Regions from separate parts of the Priestia sp. USM5 genome, predicted to be linked through region 1. Evidence: riboswitches for the same ligand, from Rfam matches in the RefSeq annotation. Region 1 holds a riboswitch; each other region holds the start of a gene.
The links. A riboswitch is a leader RNA that binds a small molecule or an ion and turns the genes downstream of it on or off. The one in region 1 is predicted to bind cyclic di-AMP.

Region 1 (5,212 bases):
AGAGTTTTCAGCCAATCATAGTATCGTTAGAAAATACTGTTGGAGAGGAATGTAATAAAAATGAAAGAAGGAAATTTCTTTAAAGGTTTAGTGATAGGGATATTGATAAGCATTCCAATTTGGATTATTCTCATTGTTGTAGGCGTTCTGCTTTTTAAATAGGTCCTAATGTTATAAATAATAGACCCTCCTGATCTATACTTTAATCAACCAGAATAGAATTTGGACCAAAAGTATGTTAGGGGGAGGGAACCGCACGATGAATTGTGCGGATTTTTTTATTGGTAGGGTAAACGTAGATTTCATCTATTTAGTTGCTTCTAGCAGTTGATTGGAGGGACTCCTGCGGGAAAAGCGGAATAGGTGAGACCCCGCAGGAGCGCACGCGACGAGGAGGCTCACCAGCCCCCCGCGGAAAGCGAAGCCTTGCACGGAATTCAACAGCGATGTAACAAGCCATCCATACTAGCGCATTTATCCCATTTGTTCGTTTTTAGGTTGAAGTGATTTCGTTATGTCTCAATCTCCTTTTTTAGTAATTTTTCACTAAGTAGGCTAGTATACGTAGCACTTTTTTCCCTCATGCATATGTTAACAATAAGGAGGGACAAGTAATATGAAAAAAATCTATCTTGATGCAGGACATGGTGGGGCAGATGCAGGAGCAGTTGGAGCAAGCGGACTATATGAAAAAAACTTAGTGTTAAAAATTCAACAATATTTAATAAGCTATTTAAATAGCACCTACAGTGACTTTACGATTAAAACCACCCGTACCACAGATACTTTTTTATCGTTATCTCAGCGAGCTTCTCAAGCTAACTCGTGGGGAGCAGATGCATTTATGTCTATTCACGTAAATGCCGGTGGAGGAACAGGATACGAAGATTATGTTTATAGAAGCGCTAGCAATGCCAGTAAAGCGTTTCAATCAATTGTACATGGCCAAGTACAGCCAGCGCTGCTGTCGTATAATCATCCGAATCGAGGACGAAAATCAGCCAATTATGCGGTGCTTCGCTTAACAAATATGCCCGCAGTACTCACTGAAATTGCCTTTATTGATAACAGCATAGATGCAGCACTTCTTCAAAATGAAGCATTTTTAAAAAGCATGGGTGAATCGTATGCAAAAGGAATTGCCGTATATTTAAATTTACCTCGTCGTGCAGTTCCAAATCCATCTCCATCTCCAACACCGACACCAAATCCTTCACCTTCTGAACCGGGTACAAAAACGTATACGATCAAGCAAGGAGATACGCTGTACAGTATTGCACAGAAGTACGGAATAACAGTACAAGCGCTTCAAGAAGCAAATACAGGGCTTTCTGATCCTTTAACCCTAAAGGTTGGAAAAACAATTGTTATTCCTTCAGGAACTTCACCAAACCCATCTCCAACACCAACACCGTCACCAACTCCACCTTCTGAACAATATCCACTTCCAAATGGAATTTTAAAACAAGGCGATTCTGGAGAAGCAGTGAAACAGCTTCAAAAAGCATTAAACGCGGTTAATTTTAAAGTAGGGTCAGTAGACGGAATATATGGAGTACAAACGAAAGATGCAGTCAGACGTTTTCAGCTTGTGTATCTTCCTTATGATGTAGATGGCATTTATGGTCCTCAAACGAAAAACAAGCTAGCAGCCGTTTTAAAAGCAAAAAGTTAAAGAAAGCAGGTCTTCTGTAAGCAGGCAGAAGGCCTTTTGTTTTCCCCTTAAAAGCGCCTTAAGCACTATTTTATCGTTTACGTAAAATAATGCTTTACAAACCATTTGTACGGGAGTATATTATCTAAGAACAAAGGATAGTTATGAAAGAAACATGTTATCGATCATACTCTTTAACCGAAAATTATATTGACCTGTTATCGCTTAATTCGTCAGAAGTGGGGGACCCAAATTTGTGCATTGTCACTTGGGGTGAATCCTTTTTTTAAAAGGTAGGGCTACTCTCATAGCCCGAATCCGACAGCTAACCCCATAAGCGTTTTGGAGAGGAGGTTTAAGCTGTGTAAAAACGCTGAGAACCCTTAGTGTTTTTTTTGTGCGCTTTTTTAACATAAAAAGGTATTTTTTAGGGATAATATCACTTATTCATGAACTTGTAACGGAGCTTAGCAACGAACAGTGAATACTAGCTAAGCAATCATCGGAGGGAAATTACGTGAACTATTCAGTTCTCAAGAGATTATTGATTGGAAAGCCGCTCAAAACAAAAGAGTTAGGCGATCAAAAGCTTAGTAAGCTTAAAGCGCTGGCTATTTTATCATCAGATGCCTTATCTTCAGTGGCTTATGGAACAGAACAGATTTTGATTGTCCTTGCAACAGTGGGCGTGCTTGCCTATTGGTATTCGATTCCAATTGCGATTGGGGTATTGGTGCTGCTGACGGCTTTAATTCTTTCATATCGTCAAATTATTTATGCGTATCCGCAAGGCGGAGGAGCTTATATTGTTTCGAAAACCAATTTAGGAGAAAATCCTGGACTTATCGCTGGGGGATCACTGTTAGTAGATTATATTTTAACAGTTGCCGTGAGTGTTTCAGCAGGAACCGATGCTTTAACTTCGGCTTTTCCAACGCTGCATCACTATAATGTAGTGATTGCGTGTTTACTGGTGATTTTTATTACGGTTTTAAATTTACGAGGTGTAACAGAATCCGCTTCTGTATTAGCTTATCCGGTTTATTTATTTGTCATTGCTCTTATTTTGTTAATAGCGGTAGGCTTCTTCAAAATAGTGACAGGTCAAGTGTCACCTGAGCTTCATACATCTCTCGGTACAGTGGTGCCAGGTATTAGTTTATTTTTATTATTAAAAGCTTTTTCGTCAGGCTGTTCGGCATTGACTGGTGTAGAAGCTATTTCAAATGCAGTGCCTAACTTTAAAGATCCAGGTGCAAAAAATGCTGTTCATACATTAATGCTGATGGGCGGTATTTTAGCCGTTTTATTTTCTGGCATCACGTTTTTAGCTTATTGGCTTGGCATTTCTCCAAAAGCAGATGAAACGGTTGTATCACAAATTGCATCGAGTGTATTTGGACGAAATGGATTTTATTATTTTATTCAAGGTACCACAGCTCTGATTTTAGTGCTAGCGGCGAATACAGGTTTTTCAGCTTTCCCTTTGCTTGCCGTAAACTTATCGTCTGATAAATACATGCCAAGAATGTTTCAAATTCGCGGCGATCGACTAGGCTATTCAAATGGAATTGTGACCCTTGGAATTGCTTCTATTGTCTTACTTGTCGCCTTTAAAGGAGCGACGGAACAATTAATTCCTCTTTATGCAGTTGGAGTGTTCATTCCATTTACGCTTTCTCAAACAGGCATGATTGTCAAATGGCTTAGAGAAAAGCCGGCCGGCTGGCAAGGAAAGCTAACCATTAACTTAATTGGTGCCCTCATTACCTTAACGGTGCTAATCATTTTGTTTACAACGAAGTTTTCACAAGTATGGTCCGTGCTCGTTTTCTTACCGGTTATCGTTTATATTTTTCATCGCATTCATACGCATTATGAAGCGGTAGGAGAGCAGCTTCGTATTAAGCAAGGAGAAAAGATTGGAAAGCTTGAAGGAAGTGTGGTCATTGTTCCTGTAGCAGGAATGACAAAGGTAGTGGAAAATTCATTGAACTATGCAAGAACGATTGGTGATACCGTTATTGCGGTGCACGTTGCTTTTGACCGAGAAAGCGAAAAGAGAATGGAAGAGAAGTGGGAAAAGTGGCAGCCTGATATTCGTATTGTTACGTTTCATTCTCAATACCGCAGTCTTGTGCGTCCGCTGTTTCGATTCATCGATATGGCTGAAGAAAAAGCCCGTGAAAATAATATGGCTATTACGGTTGTTATTCCGCAGTTCATCACGAAAAAAAGCTGGCAAAACATCCTTCATAATCAGTCCAGTCTGCTGTTAAAAGCACATTTGCTTTACCGTAAAAACGTAATCGTTACAACGGTACCTTATCGTTTTAAAAAATAATGAAACATGACTAAAAACCTCCAACTTATATGTTGGAGGTTTTTAATTTTTAAATTCACATACACTAACCATAATTGAATCTCATCAAAGGCACAAACGGAGGGATTGCATGAGTGAATTAATTAAGTTATTGCGAAAAGGAAATAAATCGGCCATGATGGCCGCTATAGTTAATACCATTATATCCATTATTAAAGGGATTGCTTTTGCTTTAACGGGAAATGTAGCGATGTTTGCTGAAACGATGCACAGCTTAGGGGACGCAGCAAATCAGTTCTTTGTTTTTATAGGTTCAGCATTAAGCAAAAAAGCTCCGACCAAACGATTTCCAAACGGATTTGGACGATTGGTTAATCTCGTTTTATTAGGGGCGGTTCTTGTAGTAGGAATTATGGCATTTGAAACGATTAAAGAAGGGTATCATCATATTCTTCATCCGACGAAATCTTCAGGCTTTATTTTAAATATTGCAGTACTTGGCATCTCGGTATTACTTGAGATGTTTGTCCTCTTTAAGGCAATGAAAGAAATTTTGCACGATGTCGGAATGAATACTGCAGAGGTCAATGTTTTTACGCAAAGCTTTGTTCATCTAAAGAAAGCAAAGCCAGCAACTAAGCTTGTTTTTATGGAAGATCTGGTAGCTACTGGAGGAGGCGTATTGGCTTTAATCGCCGTTTTTATTTCGCGGTTTACGCCTTTTCATCAAGCTGAAGGAATTGCTTCTATGCTAATTGGTCTTATGATGTTTTTTGTAGTAGGACGAGTATTTTTAGATAACGCTGCCGGAGCGCTTGGTGAAGCAGATAAAGAAATGGAAATGAAAATTGGCGCCATTGTTATGCAAGATGTACAAGTGCGTGATATTCAAACGTTAATGGTGATGAAAGAAGGAGAAGAGCTTCACGTTGAATTAAAAGTAGAAATTGATCCTTCTTTAACAGTAGCAGAAGCGGATGATATTAAAGATCGTCTCGAAAATCGTATTTTACAGGAAAAAGGAATAACGGATGTCATTATTGAATTTGATGAAGATGATGGAATTCCTGACTGGGTGACAAGCGATTTACAGCTTCAAAAAGAATAAAAAACAAGGAAGAAAACAGTTGTTTTCTTCCTTGTTTTTTTAGCTATATACTTTTTCACGCACGTTTTGAGAATCTGTTGAAGCCGCAGAAAAGTTAATAGTTTCACGTACAACGTAAATAGGTCTA
Region 2 (5,212 bases), 850 kb from region 1:
TCATGATGCGTCATCCTTTCAAAGAAGTTATTTTTAGCCTTGTAATGTTTTTACATCTAAAGGTGCTACAAGTACGCCAGTTTGAGCAAATGCTACAAAACTTTGGAAATGAGCTGATTTATTGTGTGCTTGAATTGCTTCTTCGCTTTTCCACTCTTCAATCATCATAAATGTGTTAGGTGTAAAAGCATCTTCAAATAGTTGATAGTTGCTGTTTCCTTCTTCTTGTAAAGAATGCTTAATTAGTTCTTGTACGTTTTCTAAAAATTCTTCTCTTTTTGCTGGGTTAACTTTCATTGAAGCTTGTAAATGAATCATGGATGATTCCTCCTTTAATAATGATGGTGCTTTATATTATTTGTTTTGTTTTTAATCTTTCATTCAATTTACGATTAAAATGAAGATAAGTTCGAATATCATCGAACAATGAAACTATAACACCGATTAAATAACAGTGCAAGGAATTTAGTTCGAAAGTTATCGAACATTGATACACAAAAGAAGCTGTGTTATATTTTAAGCATGAGAAAACCTTATCAACCACCGAAATCTGAAATTAAATTAACGCCTATTTTACATGCGTTGAGTGATCCTAACCGGCTGCGAATTGTACAGTGTTTAGCGACAAGAAAGGAGCAGACCTGTTCGTATTATCAAAAATTAAATGTATCAAAATCAACGCTATCACATCATATTAAAGTACTTCGCGAAGCTGGAATTATCAAACTACGTATAGAAGGTACGCAGCACTATTATTCCTTGCGTTTAGAAGAACTTGAGGAACTGTTCCCAGGTCTGCTTCCTTCCATTATCAATATAGATGAGCAATTATTTTAAAAGCTGAACGATGTTTTGTTCAGCTTTTTTGTTCAAAATAAATGTGTCCATGCAGGCTGCATCCGGGATTAAAAGAAGAACGACAGTGAGGGCAAGTCGAGTTACAGGTTAAATATTCATTAATTGAGAGCTCATGTTTACATACTCCGCAAAGAATAGCTTTTTCATTAAACATAGATGTTGGCCATCTTTTAATGTCGTGATCCGCATGTGCGTTATGACATTGATAGCATGGATAATATGTATAACAGCAATAAAATTTTATTGCGATAATATCTTTATCCGTATGATAGTGCGTACAGCGCGTTTCGGAATCCACTGTGTCACCTTTTACTGCAGGTACAGATTTGTTCATTATCATCACTCCTTATGAAAAGTATAGCATGCTTTTATACGCCTTATCATACATATGTAAAAAGAAAAATGCTATAATAAAACCATCGTTTTACATGTCAGATCGCATGATAAAAAGATTAGATAAAAATTGATGTCAAAACAGATCGATTAAGTGATGCAAAGAGAGGAAGAAAAAATGAGTAAGCAAGTTATCGTTTTTACCGGAGGCGGAACAGCGGGGCACGTAACGCCAAACATTGCCATCATGAAAGAATTAGACAGTGAAAAATGGGATATCCATTATGTCGGTTCTCACAATGGTATTGAGAAAGAATTAATTACAAAATTAAACGTTCCATATCATGCGATTTCAAGCGGGAAGCTGCGTCGATACGTAGATATGGAAAATGTAAAAGATGTATTTCGAGTAGCAAAAGGGGTTGGCGATGCACGTCGCGTGCTGAAAAAACTAAAGCCTTCTCTTGTTTTTTCAAAAGGCGGTTTCGTCACAGTTCCTGTGGTAATGGCTGCTAAATCTTTAAACATTCCCGTGTTCATTCATGAAAGTGATTTAACACCGGGACTGGCAAATAAAATTGCGCAGAAATTTGCCACTAAAATTTTTACTTCTTTTGATGAAGCCGCAAACTACTTTCCAAAAGAAAAAGTGCAGGTTGTTGGTTCACCTATTCGAAAAGAGCTATTTAGCGGAAGCGCAGCGAACGGGGAAAGCTGGCTACGCTTTTATGATAAGCGCCCCATTTTAACGATTATGGGCGGAAGTTTAGGAGCACGCCGTATTAATGAAATCGTTCGAGAGTCTTTGCCTGAACTGCAAAAGAAATTCCAAATTGTACACCTTTGCGGAAAAGGCAATATTGATACAAGCCTTGAAAAAGAGTCAGGCTACCGTCAGTTAGAATACGTAAACGAACAGCTTCCTGATGTTCTAGCGGCAACTGATTATGTGATTACACGCGGTGGATCCAATGCCATTTTTGAGTTTTTAGCTCTTCATAAACCGATGATGATTATTCCTTTATCAAAAGCACAGAGTCGCGGAGATCAAATTTTAAATGCACAATCTTTTAAGAAAAAAGGCTACTGTATGGTTGTAGAAGAAGAACAGTTAACAAAAGAACTGTTTTTGCGTGAAGTAAATGAGCTTCAGCAGCAAGCAAGTACGATGAAGCGTACAATGCGTGAAGCAACAAAAACGGATGCCATTTCAATTCTTGTAAATGAAATTGAGAAAATGAGCTAAAAAAGAGACTGAAACAGACGTATGTTAGCCGAAGTGAAAAACGAACCATTGATCAAGGTATTTGATTAGTGGTTCGTTTTTTTTTAAAATCTATTATTTTAAAATAATGAATAAACATAGAAAAATAAAGCTTTTAAAATTTCAAAAAATGTTGTTGACAGTAAATTTTAACAGGAGTAAGATTACTCTCATGAAACGTTCCACTGTGAAACGCTGAGTCTTTTCTGAAAGAGAAGGAAAGAGCGGAGGACCCAATTATCAGGGGTGAATCTCTTAATTGAGTAGGGTTACTTTCTTGACCCGAACCCGTCAGCTAACTTCGTAAGCGTTAAGAGAGAGGATGGTGTAATCGTGGTCGTTTTCTATAACAGCGGATAGTACGCTCCTTTCAAAATATAGGTGAAAGGAGCGTCAGGATGCATTTATCTAAGCAAATGATTCAAATGATTGAATATCGGGCCATGTGCGATCAGCAATCTTTTGATCTAGCAAACCGCTATTTGTCTACGTTAGCTAATCAAAGTTTTAAACGCAGCAGTAAAAACTATTATTAAGTCTAAAAATTAAATAACAAATATACGCTTAATCAATTATGAGCGGGGGACCCAATATTTTGTACGTATGTACTAGGGGTGAATCTCTTAACTGAGTAGGGTTACTTCCATAACCCGAATCCGACAGCTAACTCCGTAAGCGTTTTGGGAGTAAAAAATTCGTGTCAATCACGGCTTATTTGTCGTGCATTAAACCGCGGAAGAGAACTCTCTTCTGCGGTTTTTTAGTGGAAAAAAATAGCATCACGTCTCACCTTTAGCTTTCTTGGACGTGATGGTTTATGTAAAGCAATAGTTACTAAGCTTAGAAGCTATCATTTTTGTTAGGAAAAAGTCAGGAGGGAGCAACGTGGATATAATCATGCTTGGAACACTTGCCATATTAACAGCTGCTATGTACGGAATTATTTGCTGGTCGTCTCATGTAGTAGATGAAAGAGAGGAGAAGTGAACGTGTCGTTCATTTTGTTAGGTATTTCAGTTCTCGTTTTAATTTATTTAGTGTATGTACTGTTAAATCCAGAACAATTTTAATAAGCGGAGGAATAAAAAGTGGGGATTTTTCTACTATCAGTTGCGCTGCTGCTTGTTTTTGTAGCGCTTATTGCAAAGCCCGTAGGTATTTATATAGCGAATGTGTTTTCAAACGATAAAAACACTAGCTTGATAGGAAAGATAGAAACGGTGATGTTTAAAGCAGCAGGAATTAAAGGGCTTAATCAGACGTGGAAGCAATATGCATTTGCTCTTGTTTTGGCGAATACGTTTATGATTTTTGTGGTGTACCTTATCTTCCGGTTTCAGGGGGTACTGCCGCTTAACCCAAGCCACATCAAAGGAATGGATCCGGCACTCGCTTTTAACACGGCCATTAGTTTTATGACAAATACGAACTTGCAGCACTACAGCGGCGAATCAGGTTTGTCCTATTTCTCGCAGATGGCAGCCGTTGTATTTATGATGTTTGCAGCACCAGCAACGGCACTTGCAGTAGCAATCGCTTTTATTCGCGGGCTAGCAGGGAAGGAAATGGGAAACTTTTTTGTTGACTTTGTAAAATCAATTACGCGTATTTTACTTCCTATCGCTTTTATAACAGGCATTTTATTTATGTTTTTAGGTGTCCCTCAAACGTTAAGCGGAACGGTGACTGCCCATACAATAGAAGGGGCAACACAGCAAATAGCAAGGGGACCAGTTGCTTCTTTTCTTTCAATCAAAGAGCTAGGCAACAACGGAGGGGGATTTTTTGGTGTCAATTCAGCTCATCCATTTGAAAATCCTAATGCGTGGAGCAATGTATTACAAATCGTCCTTATGCTGTTATTGCCAACAGCCCTTCCTTTTACGTACGGAAAAATGATTGGACAGCGTAAACAAGGCCGCATCTTGTTTGTAGCGATGAGTATGCTGTTTATCGTTATTTTAAGCACAGCGTTTGTAACAGAGTGGGGAGGCAATCCAAGACTTGGTGCTTTTCATCTAAATGAAGCGAGCGGTTATATGGAAGGGAAAGAAGTCCGTTTTGGTGTCGGCATGTCGACGCTTTACGCCATCGTGACGACAGCAAGTGAAACAGGTGCAGTCAACACCATGCACGATACCCTGACGCCTCTTACCGGGTTATTAACGCTTGGAAATATGATGTTAAATACCGTATTTGGCGGTGTCGGAGCAGGATTTATGAATGTTATGATGTACGTCATCATTGCCGTATTTTTATCAGGTTTAATGGTTGGAAGAACACCAGAATACGTAGGTAAAAAAATTGAAGGAAAAGAAATGAAGCTAATCGCCGTGACGCTTATTCTGCAGCCGCTGCTAATTTTAGGAGGAACAGCCGTAGCACTTACCACTCATTTAGGAATGGAAGGTATATCAAACCCTGGCTTTCACGGCTTAAGTCAGGCACTGTACGAATTTACGTCGTCAGCAGCAAACAATGGGTCCGGTTTTGAAGGACTCGGTGACGCAACGCCGTTTTGGAACATTTCTACGGGAATTGTTATGTATATTGGACGCTACTTCGGACTAATTACAATGCTGGCGGTATCGAGCTCACTAGCATCTAAGCAGCTTGTTCCCGAAACACCTGGAACATTTAAAACGGATACGTCTTTATTTAGCGGCATTTTAATTGGAACTACCGTTATTGTAGGAGCACTTACGTTTTTCCCAGTGCTTGTGCTTGGGCCGGTTGCTGAGTATTTAACACTGTAAT
Region 3 (5,212 bases), 190 kb from region 1:
CCAAAGAAGTGGCAGCGTATGAAGGAGGAAAGGTGACAGGAGCAGAATTCAATCGTTTTTTAGCCGTTGAAGGGTTCTTAAATCCCGATGCTCCGCTAAATGATACAAGCTACCGCAAAGAGTTGTTGCGGCAGCTTGTCATGCAAAAAATCTTAATTTCGCATCTAAAGACAAGTGACAGGGTACAGAAAAAAGTCGAGGATATGTGGAAACAAATCAAACGTTCATATGACGAAGATACAAGAAAACAAGGCTATGAAGTCTTGCACATTCGTTCTAGCGATGTAACTAAACAGCTAATAAATCAGTTTAAATTAGAAGAATATTTCCGTAAACAAATTACGTCTGATGAACTAGACGCTTACTATACACGTATTGAGAATGATGTAACGCGCGTATCTTTTTCGCAGCTAACTTTTACAACTTTACATGATGCCGAGACCGTTGCGGCTGAGCTGCAAAAAGGAACATCGCTTCAAGACGTTCAAAAAAAATATGCTGATGTCCAGACCATCAGCAAAATAGAGAATGATGATAATCTAAAGCTTTCGAATCTATCTCCCTCTTTTATAGATGTTTTAAAAAAACAGCACATCGGAGAGTGTAGTAAGCCCATTAAAATGGGTAAAGTCTATTATATTCTTATTTTAAAACAAAAAGATAAAAAAACGGAATCAGAAGTCAAAGAAGAAATGATGAAAGAACTTGTTTTGAATCATATCAACCGGTATATCCAGGATCAACTGCCAAGGTTTCACGTGACTTTCAACCTTAGGTAGTTCCCTTTTATATAGATTGATTGTTTTCAAAAAACAAGCAGGTAAAAGAGCTTTCTATTAATAGAGAGCTCTTTTACATTTTTAAGTAGACAGAAATGTCGGTACCTGATAGAATGAAGTTGTAAAACTTTCATTATTCGGAAAATTTATACCCTCCAGCTTTGGAGGGTTATTTTTTATGCTTTTGGACGAATAAAAGAGGCTAGGACAGAAGTAGTTTAGTGGAAAGAAGATCCGAACGATGAATCGTTCGGATCTTTTTGTTAGTACGGTGAACGTATGTTTCAATCACTTTTCATCTTTTAAATGACTCAATAATGCAGAAGACATCTCCACGTGAGAAAGGGCGATGTGTGAAATCGTTTTGGCATAAGGTGTAATTTCGTTAATAAATTGCTCGAGTACGTGCAGGTGAGGAAGCTGAAGCTTTGTAATGAAGCAAGCCTGTCCGGCGATGCGTTCACAGAATAAAGCATAGGGATACTGAGAAATAAATCTTTTAAAACGCTCGTGCTCTCCGTTTTTCATGGTTACTTCAATAAAACACGAGACGGGCAACTGCAGCTTTTCATAATCAATATCGATTGTATATCTTTTTATAATACCAAAGCTCTCTAGCTGTCTTACTCGCTCTGCCACTGAAGGAGGAGACAGGTTAATTTGTTTTCCTAGCTCTCTTAAGGAAAGACGGCTGTTTTGCTGCAGTGCCTGCAAAATCGATAAATCAATTTCATCAATTTTCAATTGAAAACCTTCTTTCATATTAATGTTTCATTTGATTAGTAACAGCATATAATATGTTTTATTTGTTATCTGAAATCTCCATTTTTCTTACTATAATAATTAAAAAGGAGTGAGTAAAAAATGGCAAGAGTTTTGTTAACAAACGAAGAGGGAACAAATTTTGAAAAAGCACTGAATTTAATTCCAGATGTAAAAAGGTTGTATGATGAGCTATACGACAAGCTTTGGAACAGTGATATAGTAAAAAGAGAGACTAAGGAAAAAATCAGGCTTTATCTAGCAGGTGTTAACGGCTGTGAGACGTGTATGAGCATGTCATATGTAGGCGATAAGACGCTTAATCAAAAAGTGTTAAGAGAAAAAGAGCTGGAAGAAAAAGATCGACTGCTGTTTCGATTTATAGATGTATACCGAGTGCGTCCAAGGGATTTGACGGATGCTGATATGGATCAATTAAAGAAATTTTACAGTGATACGCAGCTATTAGAGCTTTTGGCCGTTATTAATTTGTTTGATCAATTTCACAAACTGATTGTCAGTTTAGATTTATATGATTTTTGCAGTTTGCAGCGCAAGTGATGTCTTCCCTAAAAATATCTTGACAGACAAAATCCACAGGAGTAAGATAGCTTTCGTGAAGTGAAACGTATCATGAATCGAATCGATTATTCTAAAAAATAGATCATAGACATTTGAATAAAAATCGCTTAATCCATTACGGAGCGGAGGACCCATTATTTACGCACATATTGTGCTCCGGGGTGAATCCTTAAAAAGGTAGGGTTACTCTTAAAACCCGAACCCGACAGCTAACTTCGCAAGCGTTTTGAGGGGGAAGAGTGTGAAAAAACACAGGAGCCTTCCTGTGTTTTTTTGCGCTTTTTTTAAGAAAAACATGTAATTTTTTAGAAAAAGTATAAGCTAAGAGAACACACAGCAGTTGAAGAAAGGAATAAATACATTATGAAAAAACAGTTTGCTGTATTGGGATTAGGTCGTTTTGGAGGCAGTTTGGTTGAAGAGTTTGCTAATTTGGATGTGGATGTGCTCGCTATTGACCGCAATCAGGAGGTAGTAAAGAAATATAGCAACTCAGCTACATATGTCGTGCAAGCGAACGCAATTGATGAAGCTAGCTTAAAAGGGCTAGGCATTCGTAACGTTGATCATGCTCTTATTTCGTTTGGAGACGATATTGAAGCAAGCGTGCTTGCAACGATGCTTTTAAAAGATATGGGCGTTAAGCAAGTATGGGTAAAAGCGGTGAATATGTATCATCAAAAAGTGCTGGAGAAAATAGGAGCGGACAAAGTCATTCATCCTGAGCGCGATATTGCGAAGCGGATTGCTCATCACGTGGTGTCAGAAAAGATCATTGATTACATTGAACTGTCAAAGGATTATAGTATTGTCGAAATTGTCGCTTCTAAAAAGCTTCATAATAAAACGCTGTTTGATTTGAACATTCGTGCCAAGTACGGCTGCAATATTATCGGCTTTCAGCGAAAAGACGGGGAAATGGTGATTTCGCCTACCGCGCATGAAATAATTGAACAAGGAGATATGCTGATTGTTATCGGACATAATCGCGATTTAAACCGTTTTGAAGAAGAAGGAGTTTAACTTATGAAAAAAAAAATTGTTAGGCTTACGCCGCCGCAGCTGCTTGTCTCCATTTTTGGCGGAGGAATTATTATTGGTGCTCTTTTATTAATGATGCCTTTTTCTACTACTGAGCCAATCCGGTGGGTAGACGCCCTTTTTACATCTACTTCCGCTATGACAGTGACCGGCTTAGCCGTCGTAGATACAGGTACGCGTTTTACCGTCATCGGTCAAACGATTATTATGCTGTTAATTCAAATAGGCGGTCTTGGCATTATGTCATTTGCCGTGCTAATTTTTATGATGCTAGGTAAAAAAATTGGATTTAAAGAGCGTATGCTCGTTCAGCAGGCATTAAATCAAACGAGCGTCGGCGGAGTTGTCCTGCTAGTTAAAAGGCTGTTTATCTTTTCATTTTTAATTGAGTTTGTTGCACTTATCTTTTTAGCGATACGCTGGGTTCCGGAATTCGGATGGTCTAAGGGGCTATTCTTTAGCTTGTTTCATTCAATTTCAGCTTTTAATAACGCAGGGTTCGGACTATTATCTGACAGCTTAGTTCAGTATGTAGGAGATCCCGTTATTAACATAACGATTTCCTTTTTGTTTATTATTGGTGGGTTAGGATTTACCGTTCTTGCTGATATGTGGGTAAAAAAATCGTATAAAAAACTAACGCTGCATTCAAAAATTATGATTATCAGCACGTTTGCCATTAACGTGATTGCCATGCTTTTTATTTTTTTCTTAGAGTACGGCAATTCACATACACTTGGAAGTTTGTCATTAGGAGACAAAGTGTGGGCGTCTTATTTTCAAGCGGTAACAACACGCACAGCAGGTTTTAATAGTATCGATATAGGAAGTCTACATGATTCCACCATATTTTTAATGGTTATGTTAATGTTCATAGGTGCAGGGAGTGCGTCAACAGGAGGAGGTATTAAACTAACAACGTTTGTGGTGATTGTCTTTTCTGTATGGGCATTTTTACGAAGCAGGGAAGATATTGTGCTGTTAAAGAGACGGCTTCTTCCTCTTCATGTGTTTAAGGCACTAGCCATTACGATGATTTCGATTATGTTTGTGTTTGGGGCCATTTTTCTATTAAATATCTCAGAAAACCTGCCGTTTATAAAAATTATGTTTGAAGTGGTTTCTGCGTTTGGAACAGTGGGGTTATCGATGGGAGCAACTCCTGAGCTTTCATACTTTGGACGCGTGATTATTATCTTTATCATGTTTTTAGGAAAAGTGGGGCCATTAACCCTTGCGTTTTCATTATCTAAGCAAAAGCGTGAAGCCGTTCGCTATCCAAACGAAGATATAATGCTAGGATAGAAAAATCGCCTTCGATGAGGCGATTTTTTTATATTATTTATACGTTCAAGACATATAAGAGGTTACGCACAAAACAGTTGCGATGAATAAAAAGAAGGCAAAAACAAGAACAATGGGCAATTTGGAATGTCGGCGCATTAAAGCCCCTCCTTTTTTATAGTAAAAAAATCTCTTACTATATATAACGAAAGAAACAAAAATATGATTCACTTTTTTTGGCGAAATTTGAAGGTTTTTCTCATTGGAAAAATCCGCACCCCTGTCCTAAACATTTTGCCAAGCTGTTGCATACACTAAAAGCAGATAACAGGAAGTGAGGGATGGTACGTGGGAAAACAAAATTTTGCGTTAATCGTTGTGTTATTTGTTTTACTTGTTATTGTAGGTGCGTCTGGCTTTCGCTTTTAAACGTTAACTTTATTTGCGCATAGTCCCCTTCAAAAAAGGCATACTAGGCGGAAGTAAAAACCAAAAATTTCTTCAATATTGCCGAACAATGAGTTCCTCTACTCATTCATCTAATCGGTATGTAGCCATGCGAAAGCATGGTTTTTTTGAAATAGGAGAGGATGAATGATGTTCATCCTCTCTAGAAATTAGTAGTAGCAAGAACACCCTACGATTACTAATAGGATAAATAAAACAACGATAAATGAAAAACCAAAACCGCCTTTTGCGCCCATATGTGTAACCTCCTTTAATAAAAGTCTCTATATCCTATGTACTAATTGGGTTAAGTGATT
Region 4 (5,212 bases), 3.4 Mb from region 1:
GAGATGCATTGGAACATGTCCAGGACCTTCAATCATAACTTGAACATCGTGTTTCCAAGCAATTTTAGTTAATTCACCAAGCGTTTCTAATTCACCGAACTGTGCCTCATCATTAGCATCTGCAATGGAACCAGGACGTAGCCCATCGCCAAGCGAAATAGCAATATCGTATGCTTTACAGATTTCACAGATTTCTTCAAAGCGAGTATATAAAAAGTTCTCTTCATGATGAGCTAAACACCACTGCGCCAAGATGGATCCTCCGCGTGAAACAATACCTGTCGTACGTTTCGCTGTCAGAGGAATATAACGTAAAAGAACACCTGCGTGAATAGTAAAGTAATCAACACCTTGTTCTGCTTGTTCAATTAATGTATCGCGGTATGCTTCCCACGTTAGATCTTCTGCTACGCCTTTTACTTTTTCAAGCGCTTGGTAAATAGGAACGGTCCCTACAGGAACAGGCGAGTTGCGGATAATCCATTCGCGTGTTGTGTGAATATCCTTTCCAGTTGATAGATCCATAATTGTATCGGCTCCCCAACGCGTTGCCCATGTCATTTTTTCTACTTCATCTTCAATAGCTGAACGAATAGCTGAATTTCCGATATTAGCATTAATTTTCACATGGAATTTGCGGCCGATAATCATCGGTTCGCTCTCAGGGTGATTGATATTATTAGGGATAATTGCACGTCCTCTTGCTACTTCTTCACGCACAACTTCAGGATTCATCTGTTCACGAATAGCGATAAATTCCATTTCGGGCGTGATGATTCCTTTTTTCGCATAGTGCATTTGCGTTACATTTTGATTTTTTTTCGCGCGCAAAGGTAAACGTTTAGTGATAAAGCGCTCGTACTGATCTCTTGGATCACCGTCATAATAACCGTTATCCTGTGGCTGAACCGTACGGCCTTGATATGTTTCTACATCGTTTCGTTCTGCAATCCACTTTTCGCGCAGAGCCGGTAATCCTTTTTGTAAATTAATTTCATAAGAGGGATCTGTATAAACACCGCTCGTGTCGTATACACGTACGGGACTATTTTCTTCTTCACCAAAAGACCCTGTAGTAGGAGACTGATGAATTTCACGCATAGGTACTTTAAGGTCTTGTCTGGATCCTTGGACATATACTTTGTGACTGTTTGGAAAAGGCTTTTTCATAGAAACTGATACATTTTGTTTTGACATTACATATTCCTCCGGTTTCGCATAAAGTGTAGCTATACCGAACCATAAAAAAAATCGGGTTCTGTGATAGACAGAACCCGATGGAATAGGCAAAAAAAGAATAAAACTATACTATTCTTTTCAAGACTACTTCCCTCCGCTGGTATAACCCAAATCAGGTTCAAAGGGTTAAAGAGTTTTATTGCACTCTTCTCTCAGTCTGAGCTATCAGACACCCCTAGTAGAAATAACATTCAAATTATTCAATTTACGGCTTAAGTTTACCATCATTCGGTAAAAAATCAACCCTTAAATAAAAAAAGCTAGACAATTAGCGTTGTCTAGCAGCATCGATTGCAATCACAATAGCTGTAATAATATGCATGATAAATCCCAAAAATGGAATCCAAGCAACCAGTGAGGTAACAAGTCCTAGTATGTTTCCATAAGCAGATAACCCTCGTCTATTAGCTAAAATGAGTGTGATAGCATGAAGAATAAATCCAATAAAAAGAGGAGTATAGCTAAAGCCCATAACAATCCCCGCGCCAATTAAAGGAATTCCCAGCAAGGCTTCATACCCAGCAGTGACCCATTTCATTGTACGTACATTTCCATTCATAGTAAAAAGCCTCCTAAAAAAGATACTACTATATACGAGAAAAGAGAGAAAAAAGTTTCAAATTACTTAGGGGATATGTCGTATAAGTCAGCCCTATTGGAATAAAATGATAGATGACAGTAAAGGGGGATGGAAAAAACATAATAATTTAGTCATTTTTTCACACTAAAGAAAAATAGTCTAGATGATTCATTTTTAGCTAAGGGACCAGAATTTATACTGAACATAGTGACTGCTTTTTAAAATAAATAAAAGCTGATATCGTGTTTTTTGGTTGTAGCATGTAAGCTTTTTATTACAAATTATTAAAGATTCTTATCTTTTTGCAAATACACATTGTATTTCATAGTTTTAACAATTATGATAAAAAAGCAAGTGTCAAAATAGGAAAATAGTTGAGCATGTAAAACGAAGCGATAAGCTTATTAATTTGAAAGAAAGGCAAGGTACATAGCTTTATGTGGGAAATTATTGTAGCAATCATTTTAGGGATTGTAGAAGGTTTAACAGAGTTTGCTCCCGTTTCGTCAACTGGGCATATGATTATTGTGGATGACCTGTGGTTAAATTCAAAAGAATTATTTTCATCTCCAGTAGCTAATACATTTAAGATTGTTATTCAGCTAGGCTCGATCTTAGCAGTAGTTGTTATTTTTAAAGATCGTTTTATTAATTTATTAGGATTGGGAAAAAAACCAGCTGCTGCAATTGGACCGACAAATCGCTTAAATTTAATGCAAGTAATTGTTGGTTTGTTACCCGCAGGAGTGTTAGGACTTTTGTTTGATGATTACATTGATGAACATTTGTTTTCTTTAAATACGGTGCTAATTGGCTTAGTGGTCGGAGCTGTATTAATGATTCTAGCAGATTTGTTTGGACCTAAACGTCCGCGTGTAGAGACGGTGGACCAAATGTCTTATGGACAAGCACTAGGTATAGGACTGTTTCAATGTATTGCTCTTTGGCCAGGTTTTTCTCGTTCAGGCTCAACGATTTCAGGAGGGGTTCTTCTTGGAATGAGCCATAAGGCAGCCGCAGATTTTACATTTATTATGGCAGTGCCAATTATGGCAGGAGCAAGTGGACTTTCATTGGTTAAAAACTGGCAGTATTTCACATCAGATGCACTACCGTTTTTTATTGCTGGTTTTATCAGCGCCTTTATTTTTGCGCTTATATCGATTCGCTTTTTCTTAAAATTAATCAACCGCATTAAATTAGTTCCGTTTGCCATTTATCGAATTGTCTTAGCGGCTATTCTATATTTTGTATTTTTATAAAATAAATAAGCGTATTTTATAGCCATTTAAACTTCTGATAAAGACTTAAAAAGCAAGAAAAAGCTATTGCAACATTGCAATAGCTTTTTTGCATAAATATATATTATTGTCTTTTGAAAGCGTTTTATAAACATGGGTATTGACAAAACGTGTCGAAAAATAGTAAATTAATATTTGTGCAGTATAAAGTTAAGTAAAAGTAAGACTTCTGTTTAGTTTTATTGACTGTAAAAAACGTATGACAACGTATAGATCGTTTTAATTTTATAAAAATTGAATAATAAGCTTAATCGTATAGAGCGGGGGAATCATTATCGGCAGTAAAGCTGCCTTGGGGTGAATCCTTACAAAAGGTAGGAAACTCTCAATTCCGAATCCGACAGTTAACCTCGTTTGCTTTATTGAGAGAAAGAGCCCAAAATAGCGTAAGTAAAAGGCTGTTCTTTCTTAAGAATAGTCTTTTTTTGTTTTTTCAGAAAAGTATATACAAATGTCATACATCTTTGGGGAGGTACATCTATGAAAAAAATTCGTTTTGGTTTGGCTACGCAGATTTTTACCGGTTTAATCCTCGGTGTTCTTGTAGGAGTAATTTGGTTTAACGATCCGCGTGTAGTAACATACCTGCAGCCGCTGGGAGACTTGTTCTTAAGATTGATTAAGATGATTGTTATTCCAATTGTTATCTCAAGTTTAGTCGTTGGAGTTGCAGGAGCAGGTAGCGGTAAACAGGTCGGAAAGCTTGGCGTTAAAACCATTCTCTATTTTGAAATTATTACAACTTTCGCAATTGTAATCGGTGTATTGATTGCTAATATTTTTCACCCTGGACAAGGTGTAGACATTCATTCAGCACAGAAGAGTGATATTTCACAATACGTTGAAACATCCGAACAGCAAGAAGGAAAGTCAGTGGCTGAAACGTTCTTACACATTGTTCCGACAAACTTTTTCCAGTCAATTGTTGAAGGGGACATGCTAGCAATTATCTTCTTTACAGTATTGTTCGCACTTGGAGTAGCGGCAATTGGAGAAAGAGGAAAGCCTGTTGTTCAATTCTTTGACGGCGTTTCTCACGCAATGTTTCACGTGGTAAACCTAGTAATGAAAGTGGCTCCGATTGGAGTATTTGCTTTAATTGGTGTAACAGTTTCGAAATTCGGTTTAGAGTCACTCCTTTCATTAGGAAAGCTTGTTATCTTAGTTTACTTAGCGTTAATTTTCTTCCTACTTGTTGTATTAGGAGGAATTGCGAAATGGGCAGGAATTAACATTTTCCACTTATTCCGCTATATGAAAGATGAACTGTTGTTAGCATACAGTACATCTAGTTCTGAGACAGTTCTTCCGCGAATTATGGAAAAACTTGAAAAGATGGGCTGTCCAAAAGCTATCGTATCGTTCGTTGTACCAATTGGTTATACATTTAACCTAGATGGTTCTGTTCTCTATCAAGCGATTGCAGCGTTATTCTTAGCGCAGGTGTATGGTATTGATTTAACGATCGTTCAACAGCTGACGCTCATTCTGGTATTGATGGTTACATCTAAAGGAATGGCTGCGGTGCCAGGAACATCATTTGTTGTATTACTGGCTACTCTTGGAACAATCGGCGTTCCGGCAGAAGGATTAGCCTTCATTGCGGGAGTAGACAGAATCATGGATATGGCACGTACGGTTGTTAACTTAGTAGGAAACACACTAGCAGCAATTGTGATGTCTAAATCTGAAGGCAAATTTGACCCTAAAAAAGGTACAGAGGTCATGAGAGCCGGCTAATTTATAAATTAAAAAGCTACTTATTCTATTCAAAAAATTAGAATAAGTAGCTTTTTTCATAATAATTCCTTTATTATTATGGAAATTGACCCTATAATATGTAACATCAGGTATAAATATATCCAAATTTTATTCTTACATAAAAGCAGTCACTGGTTCCTTTCTTTATCAATAAATATAGAGATAGCTTAGCTAGTTGGGGGATAGTAGAGTATGTGGAAAAAGCGAATATGGGTCATCGCCTCGATAGTAATCGTATGTTTGTTAATCCCTTACAGTTTACCGATTGTGTTTGCTTTATTAACAGCATTAGCGCTTGAGGGTATTGTTCAAAAATTGCATCAATCTTTTA

Region 2: another riboswitch for cyclic di-AMP. It lies ahead of kdpF (K(+)-transporting ATPase subunit F); the one in region 1 lies ahead of ACWATA_RS04130 (APC family permease).
Region 3: another riboswitch for cyclic di-AMP. It lies ahead of ACWATA_RS05100 (potassium channel family protein); the one in region 1 lies ahead of ACWATA_RS04130 (APC family permease).
Region 4: another riboswitch for cyclic di-AMP. It lies ahead of gltT (glutamate/proton symporter GltT); the one in region 1 lies ahead of ACWATA_RS04130 (APC family permease).

Annotation. Positions count from the first base shown of each region.
Region 1 covers NZ_JBSGKN010000001.1:803,868-809,079, forward strand. The annotation lists gene ACWATA_RS04125 (N-acetylmuramoyl-L-alanine amidase) at 617-1,675, shown strand; cyclic di-AMP (ydaO/yuaA leader) riboswitch at 1,867-2,009, shown strand; gene ACWATA_RS04130 (APC family permease) at 2,172-3,998, shown strand; gene ACWATA_RS04135 (cation diffusion facilitator family transporter) at 4,108-5,085, shown strand; gene ACWATA_RS04140 (glycosyltransferase family 2 protein) at 5,125-5,212, opposite strand, start outside.
Region 2 covers NZ_JBSGKN010000001.1:1,652,527-1,657,738, forward strand. The annotation lists gene nfsA (oxygen-insensitive NADPH nitroreductase) at 1-4, opposite strand, end outside; gene ACWATA_RS09100 (putative quinol monooxygenase) at 34-318, opposite strand; gene ACWATA_RS09105 (ArsR/SmtB family transcription factor) at 523-837, shown strand; gene ACWATA_RS09110 (CHY zinc finger protein) at 857-1,192, opposite strand; gene murG (undecaprenyldiphospho-muramoylpentapeptide beta-N-acetylglucosaminyltransferase) at 1,370-2,437, shown strand; cyclic di-AMP (ydaO/yuaA leader) riboswitch at 2,639-2,781, shown strand; gene ACWATA_RS09120 (hypothetical protein) at 2,854-2,991, shown strand; cyclic di-AMP (ydaO/yuaA leader) riboswitch at 3,007-3,147, shown strand; gene kdpF (K(+)-transporting ATPase subunit F) at 3,445-3,525, shown strand; gene kdpA (potassium-transporting ATPase subunit KdpA) at 3,550-5,211, shown strand.
Region 3 covers NZ_JBSGKN010000001.1:989,976-995,187, forward strand. The annotation lists gene ACWATA_RS05085 (peptidyl-prolyl cis-trans isomerase) at 1-779, shown strand, start outside; gene ACWATA_RS05090 (Lrp/AsnC family transcriptional regulator) at 1,068-1,523, opposite strand; gene ACWATA_RS05095 (carboxymuconolactone decarboxylase family protein) at 1,644-2,102, shown strand; cyclic di-AMP (ydaO/yuaA leader) riboswitch at 2,218-2,362, shown strand; gene ACWATA_RS05100 (potassium channel family protein) at 2,487-3,146, shown strand; gene ACWATA_RS05105 (TrkH family potassium uptake protein) at 3,150-4,469, shown strand; gene ACWATA_RS05110 (YjcZ family sporulation protein) at 4,797-4,877, shown strand; gene ACWATA_RS05115 (YjcZ family sporulation protein) at 5,066-5,152, opposite strand.
Region 4 covers NZ_JBSGKN010000001.1:4,207,922-4,213,133, reverse strand. The annotation lists gene thiC (phosphomethylpyrimidine synthase ThiC) at 1-1,197, opposite strand, end outside; TPP riboswitch at 1,312-1,426, opposite strand; gene ACWATA_RS22125 (hypothetical protein) at 1,508-1,798, opposite strand; gene ACWATA_RS22120 (undecaprenyl-diphosphate phosphatase) at 2,257-3,081, shown strand; cyclic di-AMP (ydaO/yuaA leader) riboswitch at 3,355-3,494, shown strand; gene gltT (glutamate/proton symporter GltT) at 3,601-4,860, shown strand; gene ytvI (sporulation integral membrane protein YtvI) at 5,074-5,212, shown strand, end outside.